Regions from separate parts of the Caloramator mitchellensis genome, predicted to be linked through region 2. Evidence: riboswitches for the same ligand, from Rfam matches in the RefSeq annotation. Region 2 holds a riboswitch; the other holds the start of a gene.
What was found. Region 2 has a riboswitch for FMN ahead of ribD (bifunctional diaminohydroxyphosphoribosylaminopyrimidine deaminase/5-amino-6-(5-phosphoribosylamino)uracil reductase RibD). Riboswitches for the same ligand answer to the same signal wherever they lie in the genome.
Positions count from the first base shown of each region.

Region 1 (15,132 bases), 170 kb from region 2:
CAGTTGATACAAAGTGGATTGACCACATCGACGCCATGGAACACTTAAAGCAGGGAATTGGATTAAGGGCCTACAGACAGCAGGACCCTGTTCGTGAATACCAGATAGAAGGTATGAACATGTTTGATGAGATGATTTACAGCATAAAAGAAGAAACTGTAAGATTCCTATTTAGAGTAAGACCGGAAAGAAAGGTTGAAAGAGAAAGGGTTGCTGAACCTACTTCAACTAACTATGACGATTCGGTTAAAAAACAGCCAGTTAAAAAGAGCGACAAAATAGGAAGAAACGACCCTTGCCCATGCGGCAGCGGCAAGAAATATAAGAATTGTTGCGGAAGAAACATGTAAAGGAAGGTGATTAGGATGCATTTACAATTCGAAGAACATTATTCAGCGATTGAACCAATGAAGAAAATCCTAAACGAAGTGGGGGCTTCTCTTTGACATCGCTAAGTTAAAGGAAGAACACGCAAAGCTTGAGGAAAAAATGCAGGACGCAGACTTCTGGGGCAATGTAGAAGAGGCTCAAAAGGTTGTTCAAAGAGCAAAGAGCATTAAGGATAAGATAGACAGGTATGAGAGCCTTCTTAAGAGGGTTGAAGACCTTGAGGTTCTTATTGAACTTTGTGATGAGGAAGAGGATTATTCACATCTTGAAGAAATAACAAATGAGAGAGTGGACATAGAAAAAAAGATAGAAGCATTTAGAATTGAAACAATGCTCTCTGGTGAATATGATAAAAACAACGCAATATTGACTATTCACGCTGGTGCAGGCGGAACAGAAGCCTGCGACTGGGCATCGATGCTCCTTAGAATGTATACAAGGTGGGCAGAAGGAAAAGGATACAAGGTTGAGACAGTGGATTTTCTGCCTGGTGACGAAGCAGGGGTAAAGAGCGTTACTCTTGAGATAACAGGAGAATATGCCTATGGTTATTTAAAGGCAGAAAAGGGAGTTCACAGGCTTGTTAGAATTTCTCCTTTTGATGCAGCAGGAAAGAGGCACACTTCCTTTGCATCAATTGAAGTTTTGCCTGAAATTACAGAAGAACAGGATATAGAAATAAGGGATGAGGATTTAAAGATTGATACCTACAGGTCAGGCGGTGCAGGTGGTCAGTATGTAAACAAGACTGAATCTGCGATTAGAATTACCCACATTCCAACCGGAATAATTGTATCCTGCCAGACAGAAAGAAGCCAGCATTCCAACAGGGAAATGGCTATGAAGATGCTAAAGTCAAAGCTCATTGAAATGAAGGAAAGAGAAAGAAAAGAAAAGATTGAGGACTTAACAGGTGACCAGAAGGATATAGGATGGGGAAGCCAAATTCGAAGCTATGTATTCCAGCCATACACCCTTGTTAAGGACCACAGAACAGGCGTTGAAATAGGTAACATCCAGGCAGTAATGGATGGAGAAATAGATGAGTTCATAAACGCATATTTAAAATCCGAAAGCCAGAAGTAATTTAAGCCTCTATTGGGTGAAAAAGATATCCCAATAGAGGCTTTTAAAGTTGTAATTGATTATGCTATATATTATAATTGAAATATATGGAAAATAATGGTGGTGAAAAAATGAAGTTTACTTTTGTGATAATAGCTTATGGCTTATTTATTTGTATAATGACTATTCCGAATCTATTCATTGGCTTTCTGAATAAAGATATAGACATATATAGTCTTCTGATTTTTATATTTGGGCTTATGACTGCAATTAATGGGGTAGGAATTTATAAAAGAAAAAGCAGGGCATTTTTTTCTTTGCTTTCAATGAATGTTTTAGTATTGGTATTGCTTATATTAATACTTGTTCTAAATTTTCTTGCTGAGGGTATAAATGTAGTTACAATTTTAAGAGCAATACTAATTTTGTTGCCACAAATAATAGTGTTGTATTATCTATGGAGAAATAAATGCAAGTTATATTAAATAATAAGCTATATTTGAAATTTTTTTCTATTGATACCAATATATACACCTGCAGCAAGAATAGGGATTAGTGCTACATAAATCAAATATGTGTTTTTAGCATTTTCCTGTTCTTCAGGTTTCGTCAATAAGATGCCTCGCTCTAATAAATATTTTTCTATAGTTTCGAATGCCTCTTCTATTTTCTTAACATCTATATTTTCAATGGTATCAAATGTTGTATGAATCTTTTCCATATCGTCATGTATGAGCGTAACAGCGCTTATGTTTCTCATGTTGAATGGAGCATGGTCGCTGTTGTCTTCGTATAATCTGTTAAGGTTTTGCTCATTAACAAATGCACTAAGTTCATCGCTTCTTTGGCTGGAGCTCAGGGCAGATAGAGGAATTTCCTTTGGAGAGCCAATCATATCAAAGTTTATACATTCTGCATTTTCAATGTTTATTGGTGGCCTGTTAACAAAATAATATGAGCCGATAAGTCCTTCCTCTTCAGCGTTAAATGCTATAAAAATTATATCTCTATTAGTTTCAACGTCCTTTAAAACGTTTAATATTTCAAGCATGAATGCAACACCTGAGGCATTATCAAGGGCACCAGGGTATATTCTTCCTCCTGCATCGTATCCCACATGGTCTATATGGGCGGAAAAAATTATAGGTGGTTTTTCAGAGGATGCAGCTTTTTTAACTCCAATTATATTTTTTGTTTTAACTTTTTTAACTTTTACAGGGCTTTTTATTTCAAATATGTATCCCTTATCTGAAAAATCTCTTATTTCTTCATATAACCTTGAATCAATCAATAGCTTAATGAGCCCTTCTTTATATTCATTTTGAATTTTATATGTGCTTTTAAAGTTCATAGGCCTTTCAGAAAAATAGAGTGCAGCTTTAATTCCCTTTCCTGCAAGGGTCTTATCAAATTCATAGGTCGACATCGTTTCATAGGGATAATCCACTCCAATATAAATCTCACCCTTTGAGGTTTCATCTGAATATAATTTGCCTCTTACAAACCCTCCAACGGATGCCCCTGTATATATTTCCTTATAATCAATACCATAGGCGTATTCCTTAACTAATTTTTCACCATTAAAAACTTTGAAGGAAATATCCCCCTCAACAAAAGGAACATATGCGGTAAAATATTGATAGAAGGATTTATTATCCCCAAGGGGTTGCAATTTAGCTTCTAAAAATTTTTTATTCACATATTCACAGGCAAGTTCATTTCCTTTATCCCCAGCAAGTCTTCCAGCATACTTATCCTGGGTTAGTTCTCTTATCGTGTTATACACATTCTGTGGATTAAATGCATTTGCATATGCAATGCTTTGGAAAAACAGCATTAGGGTAAATATTAAGCTCAAAATGTTCTTCATTTCCTCACCCCATCATTTACATATATTACTATTATATTCCAATATCAACAAGTTTATCAACAGTATGTGGATAAACTTGTTGATTGTTTTGTGGGTTTTTTGTGAATTTTAATAGAAAACCATTATTCGTTAATAGTTTTGAGATTTATAAATGGCTTGTATTTTTTGTTTCATTGTTGTAAAGTAAAATTAGTGAAAATTTTTTGCATATGAGGTGTTATGTATGGATGATTTACCCGTCAGGAAGAAGAAATTAATATAGAGTTCTCTAAGGCTTCCTCGAGCCTTAGAGGCTCGAGGAAGGAGTGGGAGAATGTTAAAGATATACAAGACCAATGTCGATGGTCAGACATTTGAAATCGATGGCATCGAAAACGGCTGCTGGGTTAGCCTTACAAATCCAAATGAGACTGAGCTTGAGTATGTATCGCAAAAGACTGGTCTTTTGATTGAATTTTTAAGAGCTCCGCTTGATGAAGAGGAGAGCTCAAGAATTGAAATCGACGGAGACCAAACTTCAGTCATAATCGACATACCTGTTATGGATGTTAAGGATAAGTCTTTGCAATATTATACTATTCCATTAGGTATTGTTTTAAACGATAAGTTCATCGTAACTATCTGCTTAAAGGAAAACAAGGTGATTGATGATTTTGTGGCAAAAAAAGTTAAGTCATTCTATACGTTTAAAAAATCAAGATTTATACTTCAAATACTTTATAAAGTAGCATCCTATTATCTATGTTATCTTAAGCAGATAGACAAAACAAGCCATATTATAGAAGCAAGGCTTCACAAATCAATGAAGAATAAAGAGCTTATACAGCTATTATCTCTTGAAAAGAGCCTAGTTTACTTTTCAACTTCTTTAAAATCCAACGAAATAACTCTTGAAAAGATGCTTAAACTTGAGATGATGCAAAAATATCCAGAGGACCAGGACGTTTTAGAAGAGGTTATCATTGAGAACAAGCAGGCTATTGAAATGGCAAATATATATAGCAATATATTGAGCGGAACTATGGATGCATTTGCTTCGATTATTTCAAATAACCTGAATATAGTAATGAAGTTTTTGGCTTCAATTACTATAGTTCTTTCAATTCCAACTATGGTTTCTGGACTTTTTGGAATGAATGTTCCTGTTCCATTTGGAGATAATCCGTTCGGTTTTTACCTTGTATTATTGATTATTGCTATCATGTCTGGTGGCGTAACATACCTTCTTGCTAAGAAGGATATGTTTTAATACTAAAGGTTAGGAAGGATGTCTATGGAGATTGCTGCTGCAATTATTGCGATATTGTTTGCGATATATTTAATCGTAAATAATATGAAACTTAAAAGTGAATACCAAAGGACTGAAAAAATAAAAAATACTCTTATCGACGTTGCAAAGGAAATAGAGGATTTTAAATCAATTGACGATTTGTATCAAAGGATTCTAGAGTATACGATTGATTTGATTGAAAATGCTCAAAGGGGTAGTATTTTAATCTATGATAGAAATAAAAATCACATGGAATATAAAGCGGCAGTGGGTTTTGACATCGAATCTTTAAAAAATGTTCATCTTAGAAAAGAAGAGTTGTATTTATACAGGACGACAAAACTTAAAGAGCCAAGCATAATTAAGAACCCAAGGGTATTTGATGATGAGCATTTAAGTAAAAAAAGTTTTAAAAAACTTGTTGAATCAAATGCTCTGGATATTAAATGCACCATTTCTGCACCTATTTACATCGATGGAGATTTTTATGGCGTTATAAATCTAGATAATAATATTAGAGAAGATGCGTTTAATAAGAGGGATATCATACTATTAAAATATATAGTAATACAGCTCGAGGCAGCTATTAAAATTGTAAAGCTTATGAATGAACTCAAGTTTATCTCATCGTATGACCATTTAACGGGGTTATTGAACAGAAGAAAATTTGAGGAATTATTAAATGATTTATTGAGCACAGGGGAAACATTATCTATTTGCCTTATAGATTTAGATGATTTTAAATATATAAATGATACCTTCGGACATAAAAAGGGAGATGAAGCTTTAAAGCACTTTACAAATGCGATAAGGAAGCAATTTGATGATAATGCGTATATCTGCAGATATGCTGGGGATGAATTTGTAATTGTATTTAAGGGAAGTAAAAAAATATTAAGAGAAAAAATAGATGAGATAAAGGAATTTTTAGACACAAACCCTGTGGATGGAATTAATGTTAAGTTTAGTGCAGGGTATAGCAGCACATTTGAAACAAGAAACGCTGATAAGCTTATAACAATTGCAGACAATGAGATGTATGAGCAAAAGAAAAAAAACAAGCTTGAGGTGAGATGATGGATATTATAAGTATTTTAGCACGCGAGCTGAATATTAGAGAAAATCAAGTTAAAAATACAGTAGAGCTTATAGACGAGGGAAACACTATTCCTTTTATAGCAAGGTATAGAAAAGAAGTTACCGGTGGACTTGATGATGTTACACTAAGACAGCTCTTTGATAGGTTAAATTATCTAAGAAACCTTTTTTCTAAGAAGGAAGAAGTTAAAAGGCTTATTGATGAACAGGGCAAGCTTACGGATGAAATAGTTAAGGCTATAGATGAGGCAAATACTATAACTGAAGTTGATGATATTTATAGACCGTTTAGACCAAAGAAAAGAACAAGAGCCACGATTGCAAAGGAAAGAGGACTTGAGCCGCTTGCTAATATAATACTTGAACAAAATTACGAAGGGGCAATTTATGATATTGCAAAGCAATTTGTCGATGCTGAAAAGGAAGTTGCAACAGTTGAGGACGCTATTTCGGGGGCACTTGACATTATTGCCGAGGAAATATCAGACAATGCCGAATTTAGAAAATATATTAGAAATATAACTTTCAAAGAAGGAATTATACTTACAAAGGCCCTTAAGGAAGAAACTTCACCCTATGAGATGTATTATGATTATAAAGAGCCGGTTAAGAGCATACTTCCGCACAGGGTTCTTGCGATTAACAGAGGCGAAAAGGAAGAATTTTTGTCAGTCAAGATTGAGGCACCTGTCGAAAGGATAATTAGCTTTTTAGAAAATAAGCTCATCAAAAGGGAATATGAAAAGGAATATATTCAAAGGACGGTAAAGGATAGCTATCAAAGGCTGATATCCTCTTCGATTGAAAGGGAAATAAGAAACGAATTAACTGAAAAGGCGGAAGAGCAAGCTATTAAGGTTTTTGCAGCAAATCTCAAAAATCTATTGATGCAATCCCCGGTTAAGGGTAAGGTTGTTTTAGGTTTTGACCCTGGATTTAGAACCGGATGCAAGGTGGCGGTTGTCGATGAAACTGGAAAGCTTCTTGATACTGCAACTGTTTATTCAACAGCTCCTCAAAACGATATCGAGGGCAGCAAAAAAGTGTTGAAGCAGCTTATTTATAAGCATGATGTTGATATAATATCCCTTGGGAATGGAACTGCTTCGAGGGAATCGGAAATATTTATTTCAGAGCTTATAAAGGAAATACAGGATGAAAAAGGCAAAAAGATTTATTATGTTGTAGTTTCAGAGGCAGGTGCTTCTGTGTATTCAGCATCGGAGCTTGCAAGCAAGGAATTCCCAGATATAAACGTTTCATTAAGGGGAGCGATTTCAATTGCAAGGAGACTTCAGGACCCTCTTGCGGAACTTGTTAAGATTGACCCTAAATCAATAGGGGTTGGGCAATACCAGCACGATGTGTCTCAAAAGAGGCTTGATGATACATTAAAGGGAGTAGTTGAGGATGTTGTTAATAGCGTTGGAGTGGATTTGAATACTGCTTCGGTTTCGCTGTTATCATATGTTTCGGGAATAAATTCTGCGATAGCTAAGAATATAGTTGAATACAGGGAGCAGAATGGAAAGTTTAAGGATAGAAGGGAAATTCTAAAGGTAAAGAGGCTCGGAGAAAAGGCGTTCGTGCAGTGTGCAGGATTTTTAAGAATTCCAGAGAGCAGCAATCCTCTTGACAATACTGCAGTTCATCCTGAGTCCTACGATGTTTGTAAAAGTTTTTTGGAAAGATTAAACCTATCTTTAGATGATGTTAAAAATAGAAAACTTGAAAATTTGGATGCTTTAGTTGAGAGAAATGGAGGAGTTGAGAAAATAGCAGATGAGATAGGCTGCGGCATTCCAACTTTAATGGATATAATTAAGGAAATTAAAAAGCCTGGAAGGGACCCAAGGGAAGAACTTCCGCCACCAATATTTATGTCAACAGTTATGGAGATGGAACACTTAAAACCTGGAATGATACTTAAGGGGACTGTTAGAAATGTAGCAGATTTTGGAGTCTTTGTCGATATCGGAGTTCACCAGGACGGTCTCGTTCATAAGTCGGAGCTTGCGAATTTCTATGTAAAACATCCTATGGAGGTTGCAAAGGTTGGAGATATAGTTGACGTTAAGGTTCTTGATGTAGACTTAAAGCGAAAAAGAATAGCACTTTCAATGAAGGATTTGAAGTAAAAGGTTATATTAGAATATAAGTATCTTGAAAGCCCCATGATTTGATTTTTAAAAGCGCATTTCATAAACCATAGTAATTCTTGCTTTTCGAAAACAAACAAAAGTTTAGAATTACTTGGCAAAATGAGCGAAACCAAGGAAATCAATCATGGAGCTTTAATTTAATGTAAACTTTTTAGTGTAGAGGTCGATAAAATTAGTGATAGAACACTATAAAGGGGCAATTATTTATGAGCGTTTTACAAAAAGAATTGCTTTTCATCAAGATGGGGGAGAGCAATAACTATAGGAAACTATTTGATAAGGAATTAAAGGGACACTATAAAAAAATAATATATTTTAAGGGCGAAGATATAATAAAAGAAGGTTATAGGGATGAATATATATATTATCTTGACAGCGGGAAGGTAATCATAATAAAAAAGGACAAAAAGGGTGATGAATATTCAATTGGATATGTTATGCAAGACGAGTTTTTTGGATATTCGTCATACTTTGAGCTTCCTGAAATAGCTACGTATAAGGCGTTGAACGGTTGTATTATCTACGCTGTTGATGCAATATACCTACGAAGAAAAATAGATGAATCTAAGGAGTTGCGTAAACTAGCTGCGCATATAGTTATGAATTCGGTAAGAACTCAGGGAAATAGAAATTCAATGTTGATGCTCAATGATGCAAAGGAAGTATTATTAAATTTTGTCCTTGAAAATGTTCAGAAGTTTGGAAGAATCGAGGCAAATGGAGATGTATCTGTTGAATTTGATGTGAATATGGGAGATATTTCAAAGGCATTAAACTTAACTAGAGAAACTGTTTCAAGGATTTTTTCTAGCCTTAAAAGAAAAGGAATAATCGAAACTCAAAGAAAATACATTAGAATTAGGGATATGAATGGTTTTTTAAAACAATTTAGGGAATAGATATTGAATATTTGTTGATAATTTGATAACATATATTTAGATATCTTCAGGGCAGGGTGAAATTCCCGACCGGCGGTAAAGCCCGCGAGCCGAAAGGCAGATCTGGTGTGATTCCAGAGCCGACAGTAAAGTCTGGATGGAAGAGGATATTTATTTATTCTCCTGCCCTGAAAAAAAGGGGAGGTTTTTTTATGGAAAAAATTAAATCAAAAAATCTATCAAAGACGATCAAAGTTTCACTTCTTTCGGCTTTTGCACTAATTTTAATGTTCTTTGAATTTGCATTGCCAATTTTCCCGGACTTTTTAAAAATCGATTTAAGCGATGTTCCTGCACTGATTGGTGCATTTGCATTAGGACCAATGGCGGGAATTATGATTGAGTTTGTAAAAAATTTAATTCATTTTGCTGTTAAGAATCAAACGGCTGGAATAGGTGAGGCGGCAAATTTTTTAGTTGGTGTATCTTTTGTATTGCCTGCTGCATTGATTTACAGAAAGAATAAAACGAAGACAGGTGCAATTTATGCAGTGATTTGTGGAATTATTTCAATGGGAGTTACAGCTTCACTTTTAAACTATTATATATTCCTTCCATTATATGAAAAAGTATTACATTTTCCTATTGATGCTATTGTTGGTATTGCAGCAAAGGTTAACCCTGCAATTAAGGATATAAACACTCTTATCGTTTATAGCATATTGCCTTTTAATCTCGTAAAGGGTCTTATAGCATCCGCAGTAACAATTTTAATTTACAAAAGGGTTTCGCCTATATTACACAAATAAAATAATCAGTCCCAAGATATATTTTTTAAAAATTTATCTTGGGACTTTAAAGTGTAATGGCTTAATAAATTAAATGCTTCTAGATAAAGGCAGCTTACAAAACTTTTTTCAGATATTCAAGCGCTATGGGGCAGACTTCATTTAAATCTACCATCTTCTTAAGTATTTCAATTGCTCTGTCGTTTGACATACCTTTTCTGTAGGGTCTGTCCGATGTCAATGCTTCATAAATGTCGCAAACAGCCATTATTCTCTCTTCCATCGAAAGTTTATCAGCGGATAAGCCTAAAGGATAGCCATGTCCATTTAATTTTTCGTGGTGGTTTGACGCCCAATCTGTTATATCTTCAAATCCTTTAATTCTTGATAAAATTAACCTTGTATAATAAGTATGGCTTTTCATTATCAATACTTCCTTTGGATTTAATGGACCTTCTTTATTGAGGATAGAATTGGGTATTGCAAGTTTTCCAACGTCGTGCATTAGAGCAGCTATCTCAAATCTTATCTTTTTGTTTTTATCAAAATTTAAGTAATCGGCAATTCTCAATGCTATTTTTGTAAGGTTTTTCGAGTGTGTATAGGTAAATGGGCTTTTCTTGTCAATTATGTCTGCAAATACATAGGCAATTTTTCTTATTTCCTGCATTGAGAATGTTTTAGTTATTTCAGGCTTTATTGAATCGTATATTTCTGGAATATGACCTATGTTTTCAACATCCCACCAGAATTTTTCCTTTGATTGCAATTCGAAAAGTATGTCGATAAGGTGGGGGTTAAAGTAAATACCCTTATGTGTTTTAAAAAATTTGGATATAAAGTCCCTCTGGATATAATTTGGGATATTTTCATCATATATAAGCTCAAATGAATCTGATATCCTCAAAACTTGAGAGATTAGTGGAATTTCATCATTTTTTAAACCAAATGGACCAGTTCCGTTATAGTTTTCATGATGATATTTAATAGCCTGTGAAATTTTATAGTCCATAGGTAATTTATCTATTAGGAAACTTCCTTCTTCACTATGCCTTAATATATATTCACTTTTCAAATGTGCATCTAAAAGGTCTGCAGTTCCAGTAACGCCTATGTCATGAAGAGCGGCGCTTATAAATAAAAATTTCAAGAATGATGTATCATTGGATATATTTTTCCCAATGCTCATTGCAACATAGGTTGTCCTCTTAGAATGGTTTATGAATTTGTGCTGAGATAAATTTATATTAAATGTAGGTTCATAATATTTTTCCTCACAATGTGAGCTGCATTCAGATAAATCAATTGCCAAACTTAAAGCTGAAAGTAAATCGTGAGAATCAAGTTTAATCATTTAATCACCCTTTTTCTTTTCTTAATATTATTATATTGCAAAACATTGTTAAAATCTACACTAAGAAAAAGTGTTTTAAAAAAATTAATCAAATCATGTCAAAGATAATAATTATCTGTTGAAAGGTGGTATAATATATTCTATAATTGAATTGGGGGTGTTAAAATGAAAGGAACTGCGGTTTCGACATGGATTAGAACATGCAGAAAGATTACTAATGATGATATAGTCAATAGAGCTCTTGAAGAAGTTGGGTTCAGCAAAGATAAAATTTTCTCGCCTATCGAGGATGTTGAAGATAATAAAATATTTAAAATAGTTTCAACAATAGCTTCGCTTTCAGGTAAACCATATGATAAACTTTGGAGAGAGATAGGGATAGATAATGTGTTAACATGGTCAAAGGACTATCCGGCATTTTTCAACCATGATTCACTTTACGGTTTTCTAAAATCAATGAACGATGTTCATAAGCAAGTTACAAAAAGAATACAGGGTGCAAAGCCACCTGTTCTTGACCTAGAGCCTATATCTTCACATGAAGCTACTTTCACTTATCGTTCACACAGAGGGATGTTTGACTATTTCTTAGGACTTTTAGAAGGGGCAAGCAAGCATTTTAAAGAGGATATAAGCGTAGAAGAACTTGAAAAGAAACCAGATATGTTAAAGCTTAAATTGACTTTTAAGAATGAGATTTATTATAAAAAAAGTTATGTGCTTAATAGGGCATTAGGCTTTGTTAAGAATATAAACGCAAAAATTGCAATACTTGCATTCTTTATATTTGCAATTTTAAATGGAGCAACATTGTTTATAAATAAAGAAATTGCATCATATGCATCATTTGTATATGCATTCATTTCTCCAATGGTAGCTTCTATATTGTTAAACAGACCATTTGAGTCAATTAAAAGGGAAATTGAAAATTTGAAAAAACTTAATTATGCAGAAAAAGGAAAGATTTTAACAGGCGATATATTTGAGGACATATTCAATGAAATAAACGATTATAAAAGAAGAATAAGAGAGGATTTTGTTTCATTTAAGGGAATGACTGATGAGATGAACACCTTCTCAGGCAAGTTGAACGAAATTGCCGGCAAGATGAATGTAACTTCAAATGAAATATCCCAGGTTGTAGAACAAGTTGCTCAGGCTGCTATGACTCAGGCACAGGAGACTGAAACCTCTGTTTCATTGTTAAATGACAATGTTGAGTCAATAAAGCAGGTGGTTGAGATTGAAGTAGAAAACAAAGAGGAACTTGAAGGTGCTGTAGGAAAAATCGAAGAAACGTTTAAGGATGTATCAAGAACAGTAGAAAAATTAAACGATATATTAACAAAATTTGCAGACGTTATGGACCATAGCCAGGAAATGCAGAAAAGAGCTAAAAATATTACAGAAATTGTTTCAATGGTTTCAAACATCGCAGCACAAACAAATCTATTGGCTCTTAATGCTTCAATTGAGGCTGCAAGGGCAGGAGAGGCAGGAAGAGGCTTTGCTGTTGTTGCAGATGAAGTTAGAAAGCTTGCAGAACAATCACAAAAGGCCGTTGATGACATAAACAATAATCTAAATAGTTTTATATCTGATATTGACAACCTTGTCATGGGAGTTGGGACACAGTTTGATGACTTAAATAACGAGAATATAATACTTCAAGAGGCAATAGAAAAAAGTGGAGTTGCAAAGGACAAGATAGTTCAAGTTGCAAATAAGATGATTGAAACCTCCGTAAAACTTGAAAGGGAAACAAATTCCATTGCAACTATTTATGAAAAGATTGAGTCTTTGGCAGCGATTGCTGAAGAAAATTCGGCGTCATCAGAAGAGGTAAGCGCTAATGTTTCAACTTATGCTGAAGAAATTAAAAAACTTACAAACAGCATAACCGACTTTAAAAAGATAACTGAACAATTTAAAGAGGATATTGGAGTATATAAGCTTTAATCAAAACCCTGCGAAATTTCGCAGGGTTTAATATATTAATTGACTGAAATGCAACTTGTGATAAAATATAAATGAAATTTACTAAAGGATGTGGCCATATGAAGATTATTACAAATTCGCCAGAAGAAACAATGGATATTGGATTTAAAATAGGGAAGACATTAGCGAGAGGTGATATAATAAACTTAAATGGGGACTTAGGAGCAGGAAAAACCCATCTTGTAAAGGGTATCGCTAGGGGGTTGAATATATATGATGATATCACAAGTCCTACTTTTACGATAGTAAATGAGTATATGGGAGACATACCTTTATATCACTTTGATGTTTACAGGATAGATGATTTATTTGAATTATACGAGATAGGATTTGAAGAATATATATACGGGAACGGGGTTTCTATCATCGAATGGGGGAATTCAATTAAGGATATCCTGCCTAAAGATGTGATAGATATAGAAATGAAGGTTGTGGGTGAAGAAAGAAGAGAAATTGAGATAATAAATTTTAACAGGGAGTTGATTTAATGAGGGTTTTGGCTATTGAATCGTCCTCAACTGTAGCTTCGGTTGCTGTTGTTACAGATGAAAAGGTTGAAGGTGAAGTTTACATAAACAATAAATTGCAGCACTCTGTTCTGCTTTTCCCAATAATAGAAAATCTATTTAAAACTTTGGGGATTAAGGTTGATGATTTGGATGCTGTTGCAGTATCAGGAGGGCCGGGGTCATTTACAGGACTTAGGATAGGCGTTTCGGCTGCAAAGGGAATTGCTCAGGGCAGAGATTTAAAATTTATTGGAGTATCAAGCCTTGATGCCTTGGCTTTTATGCAGAACAGTTTTGATGGGGTGATAGTTCCAATGATGGATGCTTTGAGGGAAAATGTTTATACTGCAATTTATAAATTTGAGAATGATGAATTAATAAAATTACATGATTATGATGCGCTTCATATAGATGAATTGGTAGAAAAGCTTATAGAATATGACAAAGTATTATTCTGTGGCGATGCTATTAAATTGCATGCAGAAAAACTGAAGAATATTTTAAAAAACATTTATTTATCGAAAAATATTTCAACATATCCAAGGGCAGCAGCTATTGGAGAAATTGCACTGAAAAGGTTAAAGGATGGTATATCTGATAATATAAATACATACAGTCCTATTTATATTAGAAAGTCCCAGGCTGAAAGGGAATATGAAAAGAGGGTGGGGATAATTGAATGATTTTGTTATTAAGGATATGCACCTTGGGAACATAGATGATGTCGTCAAAATAGAATATCTAAGCTTTAATACCCCATGGACTTATGAGGCATTTATATCCGAACTAACTCGTAATAAGGTTGCAAAATACAGAGTTCTTTTAAAGAATGAAAGAGTTATTGGATATTATGGACTCTGGCTTTTATATGGTGAGGGGCATATAACAAATATAGCAATTCATCCTGAATTCAGGGGAATTGGACTTGGTAAAATGCTGCTTGACGATATATTGTCGGTTTCAAGAGAAAACAAAATGCACGCATTAACGTTAGAGGTCAGGGTCAGCAATCATATTGCTATCAAACTTTATAAAAAGTATGGCTTTATTGAGGTTGCTAGAAGAAAAGGATATTACTCAGATACCGGAGAAGATGCTATTATTATGTGGAAGTATGATATCTAAAGTTGTTTTAAGCCCCATGAATGATTTACAAGGCTTTGCTCATTTTACCAGTAATTTCTTTGTTTTTTGTGAGAGTCTTTTAGAAATCATTCATTGGGCTTTTATAAAAATGAGTCGACTAAAGACATATGAAATTTTGTTTTTTAAATAAAATTTCATATGTCTTTAGTTTTTTTATGTTGAAATAAAATATAAGCTGTGATAAAATAAAATTGAACATATGAACAATTATTCATATATTGAGGTGATGACATGGAATTTGAAAGCTGTTCTTGTAATGTAGTCCATGAAGATGTGGTAGAAAAGGTCAAGCATTTGATGCCACAGGAGGAAATTTTATATGATTTAGCAGAATTATTTAAGGTTCTTGGAGATACTACAAGGATTAAAATAATATGTGCGCTTTTTGAATCTGAAATGTGCGTTTGTGATTTAGCAGCAGTATTGAACATGACGCAATCAGCAATTTCTCATCAATTAAGAGTTTTAAAAAGTGCAAGGTTGGTTAAATATAGAAAGGAAGGAAAAGTTGTTTATTATTCCCTAGATGATGAACACGTTAAAAAGATATTTGATTTAGGTCTTGTTCATGTTAATGAGAAGTAGGGGGGGTTAACTTGATTAA
Region 1 covers NZ_LKHP01000002.1:191,417-206,548, reverse strand. The annotation lists gene secA (preprotein translocase subunit SecA) at 1-350, shown strand, start outside; one part of gene prfB (peptide chain release factor 2) at 366-431, shown strand; one part of gene prfB (peptide chain release factor 2) at 433-1,476, shown strand; gene ABG79_RS02540 (hypothetical protein) at 1,587-1,940, shown strand; gene ABG79_RS02535 (M28 family metallopeptidase) at 1,949-3,325, opposite strand; gene ABG79_RS02530 (magnesium transporter CorA family protein) at 3,639-4,574, shown strand; gene ABG79_RS02525 (sensor domain-containing diguanylate cyclase) at 4,599-5,672, shown strand; gene ABG79_RS02520 (Tex family protein) at 5,669-7,831, shown strand; gene ABG79_RS02515 (Crp/Fnr family transcriptional regulator) at 8,062-8,754, shown strand; FMN riboswitch at 8,793-8,906, shown strand; gene ABG79_RS02510 (ECF transporter S component) at 8,955-9,542, shown strand; gene ABG79_RS02505 (HD-GYP domain-containing protein) at 9,637-10,875, opposite strand; gene ABG79_RS02500 (heme NO-binding domain-containing protein) at 11,041-12,834, shown strand; gene tsaE (tRNA (adenosine(37)-N6)-threonylcarbamoyltransferase complex ATPase subunit type 1 TsaE) at 12,933-13,361, shown strand; gene tsaB (tRNA (adenosine(37)-N6)-threonylcarbamoyltransferase complex dimerization subunit type 1 TsaB) at 13,361-14,065, shown strand; gene rimI (ribosomal protein S18-alanine N-acetyltransferase) at 14,058-14,507, shown strand; gene ABG79_RS02480 (ArsR/SmtB family transcription factor) at 14,760-15,113, shown strand; gene ABG79_RS02475 (heavy metal translocating P-type ATPase) at 15,125-15,132, shown strand, end outside.
Region 1: linked by a shared signal. The riboswitch ahead of ABG79_RS02510 (ECF transporter S component) and the one ahead of ribD (bifunctional diaminohydroxyphosphoribosylaminopyrimidine deaminase/5-amino-6-(5-phosphoribosylamino)uracil reductase RibD) in region 2 are both predicted to bind FMN.

Region 2 (15,132 bases):
CCTTTGAGCACAGAAGAAAGAATAAATAAACTTAATCTAATAATCATCGGATGGGTAAACTACTTTTCACTTGCAAAAGGGAAGAAACACATGGAAGAATTAGACCGATGGATAAGAAGAAGATTAAGGATGTGCGAATGGAAACTATGGAAAAAGGTTAAAACAAGAATAAGGAATCTAATAAGATTAGGAGTAAAGCCAAAGATTGCATACATGTATGCCAATACCCGAAAGGGATACTGGCATACTGCAAATAGTTACATCTTATCGACAACTCTAACTAACGCATATTTTAATCAATTAGGTTATAAAAGCCTAGTCTCACAGTATTCTAAAATGCATGAAAACTAACGAACCGCCGTATACCAGGCCGGTATGTGCGGTGGTGTGAGAGGACGCTGAATAAAATAATTATTCAGCTCCTACTCGATGGCATTTACTTGGCTTCTTGACAATATGAGTTGATGAAACAAATTTTTTCTTTAGATACACTTGTCTTGAGACTGGCTCTTTTATTATATTCTCAAAAGGTGCAGTAATGATATAATAAAAAATAGCAAAACAGGAAATGTATTATAAAATTTATCTGTTATTATAGTATTAGCAAATTTGAAGTCTGAATTGTCGTCTTACGAATTGGCAGAAAATGCAGGATTCTCCTTGTTTCACTATTATCGTTTATTTCAAAGCGTAGTTGGTATGCCTGTTATGCAGTATATATTAAAGCGAAGGCTTTGTCATGCAATATATGAAATAAGTTGTGGAAGAAAAATAATTGATGTTGCTTTGAGTTATGGTTATGACACTCATGCAGGATTTTTCAAAGCTTTTAAACGTGAATATGACTGCTCTCCAACTCAGTATCTTAAAAAGTATTATGTATTGCATATTTTAGTAGTATGGATAAATATGCTGAACTTGCAAAAGTTAATCAAAAAATGCTTGAATGGTTATATGACAATAAAGATGCATTAACGCTTTAGTTAAAAGTGCCAGGTTCCTTTATTTTAGGGGGGAATTATGAGTAATACAGAATTATTTATACAAGTCTTAGAAAACAGAGATATGGGATTGCTGAAGAGAGTACCAAAAACTGACTCGGATAAACATAGTATTAATGGATGTTTAAGAAGATGCATTTGAGGTATTCGAACTTGAGGATGTAGTTGTTGTTAAGGGAAATAAAAACGTTGTAACCGACGTTGCAATATCCTGAATGATGGCAAGAACAGTAGTTTTATCAGCATTTTTGAATGTTAACTAAACCCTGCATCAATCAATGATGAGGAATTTGTAAATAAAGTTTCAAAGGAAGTTGCAGAACTTGAAGGCAGGGTAAACGAAATTGAAAAGGAGATTCTTGTAAAGGTTCAATTATAGGTGTGAAACACTAGGTGTTTCACACCTAACTATTGACATACAGCCTTATTTAAAAAACCTCAATTTTAATATTTTTATATGGAATTAAAACATATTCAAATCCATTATCCCATTTTACTTTGATTTTTACACCTTTCTTAAAACCATTTCTTATTTTTTCCACGTAAGTATCTTTATATAACCATGTAGTTCTTCCTATAATTAACCCCTTATTATTTTTACTATTTGTATTTATTTCTTGTTTGTCAGTTATATCATTACCAAAATAAGGATAGGATTTAACAGCCATCATGTCAAAAATTAATTTATCAATAAATACTGTCACTAAAATATCTCTATAAGGTTGATTATTCTTAGGTTCTATTGTAACAATATATTGTAAAGAAGTATAATTAGAGCTATCTTTTGTTTTAATTTTGTTTATAAGGATATCAACCTTATAATAGAAATTTTTACTTTTAATTGAATCAATAAATTCTACATTTTCAGGTAATTGTGCATCATAAATTAAAGGTTTAATTGCATTTTTATTAAAATTAATCTTATATAAGATAACTACAAGTAATATTAGGATAACTGAAATTACGCTAACCAGAACTTTATTTTTCATAGATATTACTTATCCTTTCAATTATAATTAAATCTAATCATTAATGTGTCCATGCATCAACATAATTAGGACCACTAGTTATATAAATATATTGTGTCTTATCCAATATCCATTGATCATCAAAAAAGTGATTTTTATATTCTGCTTTAAAATAACTATATCCATTAGATGGAATAAAATCATAAGTTCCTGTGTGTGTATATCCTCCTGAAGAAAATGATGCATATTCATGTCTATACCATTCTCTTGCTTCTAAATCAACTTTAGTAACCCAGCTGCCTGCAGTATATACTTGTCCTAAGTGATCATAATAAGAGTATGAATGACTTAACCTTGCTTCACCAGGTGAGCTTACAGAAACTTCATTCCATGAAATAGAAAATACCAATGAAGCTACGTCTATAACTATATTTTGGACAGTTGTCATAAAATATCCAGCAATTGTTAAAGAAACATTTAGAATTGTTGACAAAATAGAAGAAGATTCGCTATCGTCTAAATATGTGTATCCTGATGACCATCTAGAAGTATATGTTGTTCTTAATGCACCTTCACCTGGATCAGCTCCATTTGGAACTATTAAGCCATTATCATATTTTTCGCTTTTTGTTTCATATGATGAATAATCCATGACTCTTTTTTCAAATTTCTTAATATTTTCATTAGTAAACGGAACATTTTTTGATTGGCTAAAAGTTGCGAAACTTCTATCTTGTGCATTAACCATGCCATTTAAAATAAATACCGAAAAGCATAAAAAAAGTACCAATGCAGTAACCATTCTTAATTTTCTCATATTATATCTCCCTTCTTTTTAAAAATTCTTTGAAAACATATAAAATTTTAATTTCATCCCCTTTGGTATATTATGGTAAAAACAATATATTTCCATTTTGAAGATGGAATTATATATAAACCTACTAAGTGTCTTAAATGAGCAATCATAAAGCCTTAGTTATTATTTCCTTTAGTTTTTTTACAAAATCTCTAACCTATATTAAGTATTTAACTGAATGAACTCTAGGTTCTTCTTCACTTGTAATAAATGTTCTTTTATAATTCATTGTAGCAATTTTTGCAATGTTAAATGTAAACCAACTTAAAACTAAAAAAAGCAAAATACAAATTTTTATTTTTTTCATTAACACTCACCTCCTTTATTAAGATTGAACCATATTTTACATATTAAATCAAAATATGTATAATTTAATTATCATATATAATGATTTCCAAATTTTATTTATCAAATTAATACTTCTAAATTCTTAAATTTATATGCCCATCTAAAATAAGCTAAAAAAAATGTAACTTTAAGTTACATGTAGCAAAAGGTGGTGAAAATGAGTTTATGAACATTTCAATTGGAGAAAAGATTAAAAATTTAAGACAACAAAAGGGATTATCGCAGGAAGAACTTTGCGGAGAATATTTAAGCAGAGTTGTTTTAAGCAGAATTGAAAATAATAAGATGCTTCCTTCTATTCCTCAACTACAATATATATCTAATAAATTAGATGTTTCTTTTCATTATTTTTTTATTGATATAGATTGTGAATATTCTCGCGATAGTGACTCAAACAATCAAATAGAAAATTCAATTTTAAAAATACTTTATTTACAACAAGACTATTACAGCATCGTTAAAATTAAAGAAACTGATATTGAAACATTTATTAAATTTAACGATTTTAATAAGTATTTCTATTTAGGAATATCTTATTTCAATTTAAATATGCTCCATAAAGCTCTAATATTTTTAAAAAGGTACATAAATGAATATACAAAGTCAGATAAAATAAACCAGAAGATAAATGTAATTACCTTTGTTGAAGCTTTAAATACTTTATTTAAAATAATGTTGAAAAATAAAAATTATGCAAAGTGTGAACATTATCTTTTAATGGCAATCAATCACCTGAAAATGCACAATGCTATGGATTCTAAAATCAGTTATATAGTCCATAATAATTTAGCATATATCTTTCTTCAAACCTGTAAATTTGATAAAATCATTAATCTACTTGAGGATTTTTTGAATAAGTGCAATAATTTCAATTATATTGATATTATGCCAGATATTTACCTGTCTTTAAATATAGCTTCTTATAACACCCAACAATACGAAAAAGCAATAAAATATGCTAAAAAGGCAATTTATTCTTATTTATATCTTGATGATGAAATATCTGCTGGAAGTTGTTACCTGAACTATATTAATGCTTTAAGATATTCAGGAAAGATTAATGAAGCAATAACAACTTTAGAGTTTTGTAAAAATAATTTTAAGGATATTATTGTTTTGAACAAGCTCTTATATCAAGAAATGGTAATTTATTTTAACCTGAACGAATATAGTAAAGTTCAAAACATTGTAAGTAATATCAAACTCAAATATTTACCAGCAAGGTTTAAGCATAATATAAATTTTATGTTAGGACATATATATTATTTAGGTGGTAAAAGAGAAAATTCAATTAAGTATTTAAAAAAATGTGAAACATTTTTTATATCCCATAATTATTTTTATGATTTAGTTTTACTTTATGAAGATTTATATACGATAACAGGTGATGAAAATTACAAGGTAAAAAAGAAAGAATATAAGAATAAAATTGGAAGGAAGAATATTTTAATATGATAATATTGCAATTGACTTACAAGTATAAGAAGCAGATATTTTCAACATATAATTCTTATCCTGTTCAAAAACTATAGAATTATATTGTTTATAAACAGAGCATTAAAGCAAAAGCAAGAGTTGACAATTATATAAATTAGTGTTAACTTAGAGTAAAGAAATTGAATAATCTTCAGGGCGGGGTGCAAGTCCCCACCGGCGGTAAAGCCCGCGAGCCGAAAGGTTGACTCGGTGAAATTCCGAGGCCGACAGTATAGTCTGGATGGGAGAAGATTAAAAAAATAAAGTTATTTATCAATAATCTATTTGGTAAATAAATCTTGCTTTCATAGTAAGATAAGCCCTGAATTTATTCAGGGCTTTTGTTTTTGCCAAAATCTTAAAATTTTTGTTAATTGGAAATATTATATTTGAGGTGGTCTTATGGACGAAAAATATATGAGGAGAGCTTTAGAACTTGCAAAAAAAGGTGCTGGCTTTACAAATCCTAATCCTCTTGTAGGAGCAGTAATAGTCAAAGAAGGCAGGATTATTGGAGAAGGGTATCATCAGATTTACGGGAGCCACCATGCGGAGGTAAATGCATTTAGAAATGCTATAGAAGATGTGAAAGGTGCAACAATGTATGTTACCCTGGAGCCTTGTTCCCACTTTGGTAAAACTCCCCCATGTGCCAATGCGATAGTTGAAAAGGGGATTAAAAAAGTTGTTGTAGCGATGGAGGACCCTAACCCAGAAGTATCAGGAAGGGGCATCAAAATATTAAGGGATAATGGGATAGAAGTAATAACAGGAGTATTAGAAGAAGAGAGCAGAAAGCTTAATGAAATATTCATCAAATATATAACGACAAAACTTCCATTTTGCATTTTAAAAACTGCAATGACGCTAGATGGTAAAATTGCAACAAGGACAGGTGATTCAAAATGGATTACTAATGAAGAATCAAGGGAATATGTTCATAATCTAAGGCAAAGAGTTGCAGCGATAATGGTTGGAGTAGGAACAATAATTAAAGACGACCCAATGCTTACAACAAGGCTTGAGAAGGGGAATAATAGTGACCCAATAAGAATAATCGTTGATACAAGGGGAAGAACACCATTAGATTCCAAAGTATTAAATATTAAATCAAATGCACGAACTATTATTGCAACAACCGAACTTGCTGAAAAAGAAAGACTAAAAGAATATGAAAAAAAGGGGGCTGAAATAATCATAACTCCTCTTAAGGATAATAAAGTTGATTTAAAATTTCTGATGCAGGAGCTTGGAAAAAGAAAAATAGATAGCGTTCTTTTGGAGGGTGGAAGCGAACTGAACTACTCTGCTATTGAAGAAAGAATCGTTGACAAGGTAAATATATTTATTGCTCCTAAATTTATAGGCGGAAATGAGGCCAAAACCCCCATTGGAGGAATAGGAATACCCCTGATGAAGGATGCACTTTTGTTAAAAAACTTAGGTTTACATAGATTTGGTGATGACATAATGATTGAAGGCTACTTAGGGCAGGAGGGATAAATTTTATGTTTACTGGACTGATAGAAGAAGTAGGTAAAGTTAAATCAATAATTAAAACAAATAATGCAGCAAAGATTACAATAAATGCAAGAAAGGTTTTAGAAGGCGTTAAACTTGGTGATAGTATAAGCACAAATGGAGTTTGCCTTACTGTAACTGAGTTTAATCTGCAAAGCTTTACAGTTGATGTTATGCCTGAAACCATGAGAAGAAGTAACCTTCATTTATTATCTTTAGGAGACGCGGTAAACCTCGAAAGAGCTTTAAGAATTGGAGATAGATTAGGTGGGCATTTTGTAAGTGGACACATCGATGGAATGGGAACTATAACAAATCTTGAAAGCGAAGATAATGCAGTTTGGCTTACTATAGAAACTTCAAATGAGTTACTAAAATATATAGTTTATAAGGGTTCGATTGCAGTAGATGGTATAAGTTTAACAGTAGCATATGCCGATGATAATAGCTTTAAAGTGTCTATTATTCCTCACACAAGGGAAGTTACAACTTTGCATAGAAAAAAGGTAGGTGATGTTGTAAATTTAGAATGCGATATGATAAGCAAATATATAGAAAAACTGCTTAATTTCAAAGAGGAGTTACCTAATAAAAAAAGTTTGGATATTAATTTTTTAAAAGAACATGGGTTTGTGTAAGATTAGAGGGAGGAAAGAAAATGTATAAATTTAACACTATAGAAGAAGCTTTAGAGGATATTAAATCGGGGAAGATGATTATAGTCGTAGATGATGAAGATAGGGAAAATGAAGGCGACCTTCTGATGGCTGCTGAAAAAGTTACCCCAGAGGCCATAAATTTTATGTCTAAGTTTGGAAGAGGATTAATTTGTATGCCAATAATAGAGGAAAGGATTAGAGAGCTAAATATAGGATATATGGTGGAAAGAAACACCGATTCATTTCAAACGGCATTTACAGTATCAATTGATGCTATTGACACTACTACTGGAATCTCAGCATATGAAAGGGCACATACTATTAAAAAGGTTCTTGAAAAAGATGCCAAGGAAGAGGATTTTAAAAAGCCAGGACATGTCTTCCCGCTTATTGCAAAAAAAGGAGGAGTGTTAAAAAGAGCAGGGCATACGGAAGCTGCAGTCGACCTGGCAACTTTAGCTGGTCTTTATCCTGCAGGGGTTATATGCGAAATAATGAATGAAGACGGAACTATGGCAAGGGTTCCGCAGCTTATGGAGTATGCCAATGAGCATAACTTAAAGATTATAACGATAGCAGATTTGATAGCGTATCGCAGAAGTAAGGAAGTTTTTATTAAAAGAGCGTCAGATGCCGATATGCCCACCAAATATGGAGGTTTTAGAATATATGGATATGAAAATACTCTAAATGGTGAGCACCATGTAGCACTTGTTAAAGGAAATGTTTCAGACGGAGAGCCTGTTCTAGTCAGAGTTCATTCAGAATGCTTGACGGGTGATGTATTTGGCTCATTAAGATGTGATTGCGGCGAGCAGTTTGCCGCAGCAATGAAAAGGATTGAAGCTGAAGGCAGAGGAATACTTCTTTATATGCGCCAGGAAGGCAGGGGGATAGGACTTATTAACAAAATAAAGGCCTACGCACTTCAAGATAAGGGAATGGATACGGTTGAGGCAAACATTGCTTTAGGTTTTCCAGAGGATTTAAGAGATTATGGTATTGGAGCACAGATACTTGCCGATCTTGGAGTGAAAAAGATAAAGCTTATGACTAACAACCCCAAAAAGTTAAAGGGATTATCTGGTTATGGTATTGAAATCGTTGAACGAGTTCCTATTCAGATGAACCACAATGAAAGAAATGAATTTTATTTAAGAACCAAGAAACAAAAACTTGGACATATGTTAAATTTTAATGAGGAGGAGTAATTATGAAAATTTTTGAAGGAAATTTGATTGCACAAGGATTAAGGTTTGGAATTGTTGTTGGAAGATTTAACGAGTTTGTTGGAGGCAAGCTTTTATCAGGAGCAATGGACGCTTTAAGAAGGCATGGAGCAGATGAAGAAAATATAGACGTTGCTTGGGTTCCTGGAGCCTTTGAAATACCGCTTGCTGCTAAGAAAATGGCAAAGACAAACAAATACGATGCTATTATCTGCTTAGGAGCAGTAATCAGAGGAGCAACACCTCATTTTGAATATGTATCAAGTGAAGCATCCAAGGGAATAGCACATGTTTCACTTGATACAGAAGTTCCAGTAATATTTGGAGTTTTAACAACGGATACAATTGAGCAGGCAATTGAAAGGGCTGGAACGAAGGCGGGAAATAAAGGATATGATGCTGCAGTTACAGCCATTGAAATGGCGAATCTATTAAAACAATTTTAATAGTGGAGTGTGTGTAAATTGATTCCCTTAAATAAGATAAAAACTGTATTTTTCGATTATGATGGGACTTTGCATGATAGCATAAAAATATATGCTCCTGCCTTTAGAAGTGCATACGATTTTCTTGTAAATGAAGGCCTTGCTAAAGAAAGAGAGTGGTCTGACAAAGAGATAAGTTATTGGCTGGGATTCACTCCACAAAACATGTGGAAATCTTTCATGCCTTATCTTCAGGATGAATTAAAGGAAAAGTGTAGCAGTATAATATCTGAGGAGATGAAGATGTCGATTTCAGAAGGTAGGCCAGTTCTTTATGATGGTGCCATAGAGGTTTTAGAGTATTTAAAAAATAAGGGCTATCGACTAATTTTTATAAGCAATTGCAAAATTTATTATAAAGAAGCTCATAAAAAATTATTTAATTTAGACAAATATTTTGAAAGGCTAATTTGTTCAGAAGAGTTTAGTTTTATTCAAAAGCATGAAATACTAAGAATAATAAAAGATGAATATCCTAAGGATATGGTTATAATTGGAGATAGATATCAAGATATAGAAGCAGGAAAGAAAAACGGTATTTACACCATTGGATGCAGCTATGGCTATACTCAGGATGGCGAACTTAAAGAGGCAGATTTAATAATTGATAATATTATGGAATTGAAAAAATGTTTATAAAAATAAAACCGCGTGGTTCGGCTCTTTGCCTATTACGCGGTTTTTATTTCAGGGATATTTTGAAATTTATATCTTGAGCATTTTTTTGTTTCAATTTCAAAAATATGGTATAATCATATATGATTTAGTTGACATTAGGGGGCAAGATTATGAACGAGGTTATTAATCAAATAAAGAAAAGAAAATCTGTAAGGATTTTTGAAGAAAAGGAAATACCAAAGGAGATTAAGGAAGAGATTTTAAACGCAGCGTTTGAGGCACCAACGGCTGGTGCAATGATGCTGTATAGCATTTTGGACATTACAGATAATGAACTTAAGGAAAGGCTTTCTATTCTATGCGACAATCAGCCCTTTATCGCAAAGGCACCTATGGTTTTGATATTCCTTGCTGATTATCAAAGGTGGTATGATGCCTATTCCCTTACAAATTGCAGTCCAAGAAAGCCGGGCGAAGGGGATATTTTGCTTGCATGTGCCGACGCAATAATTGCAGCTCAAAATACAGTTGTTGCTGCTGAAAGTCTTGGAATTGGTTCCTGCTATATAGGAGATATACTTGAAAATTGTGAAAAGGTTAGAAAAGTATTAGACCTTCCTGATTATGTTATTCCTGCTGCTATGCTTGTTTATGGATATCCTACAGAGTCGCAAAAAAATAGAAAAAAGCCTGCAAGGTTTGACAAAGAATATATTGCTTTTGAAAATAGATATAAAAGATTATCAAAGGATGAGCACATTGAAATGCATAGTAAAAGACTTAAAAAATCGGGGATAGAGGGAAAAGATGCTGTTGAGGAGATTAGGTCAACCTGCAAAAGAAAGTTTATGTCGGATTTTTCACTCGAGATGAATAGGTCAGCAAAGGAGTATATGAAAAGTTTCAGGTAATGATAAAAATATGCTATAATATTCTTGTCCAATTTATTAAAAAGGGGTTATTACGGTGAGGGTAAAGGTTAAGCTATTTGGAATTCCAGCGGTTACAGTTGAAAATAGAAATATTAATTTTGCATTCAAAAAGGCAGAGGTTCTCTTTTACTATATGGTTTTAAAAAGGGAGGCTACAAGGGATGAGCTTATAAATCTTTTGTGGCAGGGTCATGAGGATGATGTTGCAAGGAAAAATTTACGAAATGCAATATATAGCGTAAAAAAGGCCTTTGGATTTGACGTTTTTATTTCAAACAATAAATCTACCCTTGCTTTAAATCCGGCTATTATATTGGAATGCGATGTTTTAAATCTGGTTAACTCAAATAAATTGAATGAATACAATGGCGAGTTTTTAGAAGGAATTAATATAAAAGAGTGTGTTGCATTTGAAGAATGGCTGCTTTCAAAGAGGCAAGAAATCAGTGAAATGTATATTAAAAGGCTGTATAAGTTTATTGAAGAAGCTTTGAAAAGTAAAGACATAAAAAACGCTGAAGAATATACTAAAAAAATTATTGAAATTGATGAATTTGATGAAAAAGCTTTAAGAATACTTATGCAGATTTATTATAAGAAGGGCGAAACAAAAAAGGCAGTGGAAATTTATAACAACTTTAAGCAGAAACTTTATAAAGAGCTTGGAGTTTTGCCGGATGCAAAAACTATAAGTTTGTATGAAAGATTAACTAAAACAAGGCTTAAGGAAGAAGAAAAATTTTTTTACGGAAGAGATTTTGAAATTTCTAAAATTTTAGATAATTTTAATAAATTCATGAGCGATTTACAATACAAAAATATATTTATAATCGGAGAGGCGGGAATTGGAAAATCAAGACTAACAGAGGAATTTTTGCAAAGATGTGAACATGAGTTAAGCTTTGTAAAAGCAAATTGCTTTGCAGTTGAAGAGAGCTACATATTAAAGGTTTGGGGAGATGTATTAACAGGGCTTTCGGAGTATATATCAAATGAATATATCCCTAAGTCATGGAAAAACATACTTTCATCATATTTTCCATCATTAGCAGGTATTTTTGAAACAGGGGAAAATATTAATTTTGACGCTAATAGATACAAACTTTTGGAAGAGATAATTATTGAATTAATTTCAACAATCGCTAATAAACACAAGCTGATTATAATATTAGAAGATGTTCACTGGATGGATGATGTAAGCCTGTCAATACTTAAAAAGATAATGCTCAGCAAGAAAAATATATTTTTTATTCTGAATTCAAGGTATGATAAAAAGATAAATGAATTTTGTGCAAGAGTAACAAGATATGACAGGATGGAAAAAATAGAGCTTACAAGATTTACAAGAGAGGAATCTTGGGATTTTGTTCAAAAGGCGCTAAATGGCCTTGAAATATCTCATGAAGTGCTGAACAATATATACACAGAAACAGAGGGAAATACCTTTTTTATAGTTGAATATATAAATTTAATTAGGAATAATCTAGACGTATCTTATTTAAATACAAGGCTTCAGGAAATACTAAATAGCAGATTTATCGACATTTCAATTGAAGGCAAAAAGCTATTGAATATTATTTCAATGTTTTATGATGAGGCTCCTTTAAATTATATAATCAAACTTGTGGAACTTGATGAAGAAACGTTATTGGAAACTTTGGAGGAACTTGTTGCAAAATTTATAATAATAGAAGTCAATGATAAAAATTTAGGTTATAAATTTTCGCACCAAAAGCTGAGGGAATTTGTGTATTGCAACCTTTCGAATGCGAAAAAAAGAATAATGCACGGAAGGATTGCACTGCTCATGGAAGAAAAATTAACTGGGGACAGGACTGATTTTTACCTTTATAGCGGCTTGATTTACCATTTTGAAAGAGCCGGAGAAATTAAAAAGGCTTTAAAATACAAGATGAAAAACATAACTGAACTTTTGAATTTCAGCAACGAACTTTTCCCAGAGGTTCCCTATGAAGAAAAACTGTTGGAGGAATGCAATAGTAAATCAATATATTCAAAGCTTGATGAAATAAACAATCAACTTACTGAGATAAAGGAAAACTCAAAAGATTATAAGTGGCTTTGCGCATTTTTTAGCTATGTAAGGGGAAGGCTTCTTATTTGGGAAGGCGAATACGAAAGAGGTATTGATGATATAAAAAACTCAATTGAATTAACAAAAGAATTAGGGGATGAAATATTAGAACTAAAGGCTATTAGACAAATTATATATTACTCAATACAGGTGCATGATGTTGAATCCATGACAAAATATGTCGAGGATGGGATAAGGATTGCAAACAAGTTAAAGAATAAGAAGGAACTTGCAATTCTTTTTAGGCTTAAAGGCCTCAATCTTATTATGCAGGAAAAATTTAATAGAGCAGAGGAAGTTATTAAGCACTCACTCATGATTTTTGAATCCCTAAACAATAAAGAAGCAAAATACCACTTTAATATTGCAGCCTCTTTAAATTACCTGGGAAATATCAGGAGGCTTAATACTGACTTTAAATCTGCTTTAAACTATTACGACAAGGCAATTGAAATATGTAGTAGAATAAAAACAAATGTAGGATTAACAGTTTTCTTGACAAATGCTGGACAAGTCTCCTATGAACTGGGGGACTACGTAAGGGCAAAGGATTATTTAAAAAGAGCAGTTGATTTATACAAAAAATCCGATGCTCACTGGTTAAGACCGATTGCCGAAGGATATTTTTCATTAACACTCATAAAAGAAGGGAGATATGAGGAATCCTTAAAATATTTAAAGATGGCTGATGTGGATGCACAAAAATTAAAAAGCCCATTTGAAAATGGGATTGTTTTAAGGGTTAAGGCTGAGATAAAAAGGAATATGGATAATAATGCAAGATTAAACTATGTATTTAAGGAATATTTAAAAGAAGATTTATATTATTACAGTAGTTTAGGAGAAGAACTTTTAAGTAAAGTAAAGGAAAGATATCAAGTGGATATATTAAGGGCGTTATCAAGGGGAGTTTAGAATGAATATTGTTGAGAAACTGGGAATAAATAACGAAGTAATTACCATTGTTGGAGGCGGCGGTAAGACAAGCATAATGTTTAAAATAGCAAGTGAATTGAAAAGCCAAAATAAAAGGGTGCTTGTAACTACTACTACTAAAATGTATTATCCAACTGAAGGGCAATGCGACCAGTATTTTAATTTTGATGATTTTGATATTAAAAATATAAAGTGCAATATAATTGTTGTATGCAAAGAGGTTTTAAGGCAGGATAAGGTCTTAGGGCTTGATGTGGAACAGATTAAGCATTTGCTGGATTTAAATATTTTCGATGCATGTATAATAGAAGGCGATGGTTCCAGGGGAATTTCAATTAAGGCACCTGAGGAATTTGAGCCGGTTGTTCCAATTTTCTCGAAAATGGTTATTGGAGTTATTGGAGCGGATGCATTGTATAAAGAAATTAATGACAAAAATGTTTTTAGGGTTGTAAAATTTTGTAAAGTTACGGGGTCTAATAAGGGCGATTTGCTGGATGAAAAAGTTGTCTCAAAGCTGATTAATTCAGATAATGGGCTTTTTAAAGAAACACCATCGATGGCAAGAAAAATAGCGGTTATAAATAAGGTTGATGATGAATATAAAGTTGATATTTGCAAAAAAATATTTAGCTTGACTGACTGTGAATTTGCTATATCTTCCATTAAAAACGATTTATTTGAAAAATGGAGATGATTTGATTGGTTTCTATTGTTATATTGGCATCTGGTTTTTCTAATAGAATGGGAAGGGATAAGCTTATTATAGAATTTAAAGGAATAAAAATTATTGAACATACCATCTTAAACGCTGTTAAATCAAAGGCGGATGAAGTTTTAGTTGTTTACAGGGATGAAATTATAAAAAAAATTGCTGAAACATATGGTGCAAAGGCAGTAATTAATGAAAATGCTCACAATGGTCAGAGCCAAGCTGTAATTTGCGGCATTAAAAATTTAAATATCAGGGACGGAGTTTTATTTTTGCCCGGGGATATGCCCTTTTTTGATGTTGAGAGCATAAATAGGCTCATCGACGAATATGAAAAAACTAAAAAAATAGTTTGTCCAGTGTGCCTTTTTAAAAGGAGGGCGCCGGTTATTTTTCCACAGGGCTATATTAATGATTTGCTTAGTTTAACTGGGGATATCGGAGGAAGAGCTATTCTTGAAAAGAATAATGATGTCAGTGAAGTTGCATTTAAAAATTTAAAGCTGTTTTGGGATATTGATGAGTTAAATGATTTGAAATATTCGTCTGGGGAAACAGTTATTATTAGAGGGGCAGGGGATATTGCATCAGGAGTGGCGCTAAGGCTTTTTAGATGTGGGTTTAATATAATTATGCTTGAAACAAATAATCCTTCTGTAATTAGAAGAAGGGTAGCATTTGCTTCGGCTGTTTTTAACAAAGAAGCTGATGTTGAAGGGGTTAAAGGTATATTGGCAGGCTATTCTGATATTGAAAGCATATGGAGGATTGGAGCCATCCCTGTCATAATTGATGAAAATTTAGATATATTGAACCATATTGAGGTTGATATTTTAATAGATGCAATACTTGCGAAGAAAAATCTCGGGATGATGAAGAGCATGGCACCTCTGACTATTGGACTAGGACCGGGATTTGAGGCGGGTGTGGATGTTCATGCTGTGATAGAGACAAACAGGGGACATAACCTTGGAAGGGTTTATTATAAAGGATTTGCTGAAAAGAATACGGGGACTCCGGGAGACGTTTTAGGATTTAAAGAAGAAAGGGTATTAAGAGCACCCTGCAATGGGAAAGTAATATTAGTAAAGGATATTGGAGACTTTGTTAAAAAGGGAGAAACATTGCTAATGGTTAATGAATTAGAAGTGAAGTCAAAGATAGATGGGATTGTAAGGGGAATTATTAAAGATGGTTATGAAGTTTTAGAGGGAATGAAAATAGGCGATGTTGACCCGAGGGGAAAGAAAGAATATTGTTTTACTGTTTCTGAGAAAGCCCTTGCAATTGCGGGCG
Region 2 covers NZ_LKHP01000002.1:19,109-34,240, reverse strand. The annotation lists gene ltrA (group II intron reverse transcriptase/maturase) at 1-351, shown strand, start outside; gene ABG79_RS01780 (helix-turn-helix transcriptional regulator) at 610-975, shown strand; gene ABG79_RS01775 (hypothetical protein) at 1,430-1,990, opposite strand; gene ABG79_RS01770 (hypothetical protein) at 2,031-2,759, opposite strand; gene ABG79_RS12200 (helix-turn-helix domain-containing protein) at 3,339-4,628, shown strand; FMN riboswitch at 4,793-4,906, shown strand; gene ribD (bifunctional diaminohydroxyphosphoribosylaminopyrimidine deaminase/5-amino-6-(5-phosphoribosylamino)uracil reductase RibD) at 5,052-6,152, shown strand; gene ribE (riboflavin synthase) at 6,158-6,808, shown strand; gene ABG79_RS01750 (bifunctional 3,4-dihydroxy-2-butanone-4-phosphate synthase/GTP cyclohydrolase II) at 6,829-8,040, shown strand; gene ribH (6,7-dimethyl-8-ribityllumazine synthase) at 8,043-8,504, shown strand; gene ABG79_RS01740 (HAD family hydrolase) at 8,523-9,182, shown strand; gene ABG79_RS01735 (nitroreductase family protein) at 9,332-10,072, shown strand; gene ABG79_RS01730 (AAA family ATPase) at 10,128-13,103, shown strand; gene yqeC (selenium cofactor biosynthesis protein YqeC) at 13,105-13,821, shown strand; gene yqeB (selenium-dependent molybdenum cofactor biosynthesis protein YqeB) at 13,827-15,132, shown strand, end outside.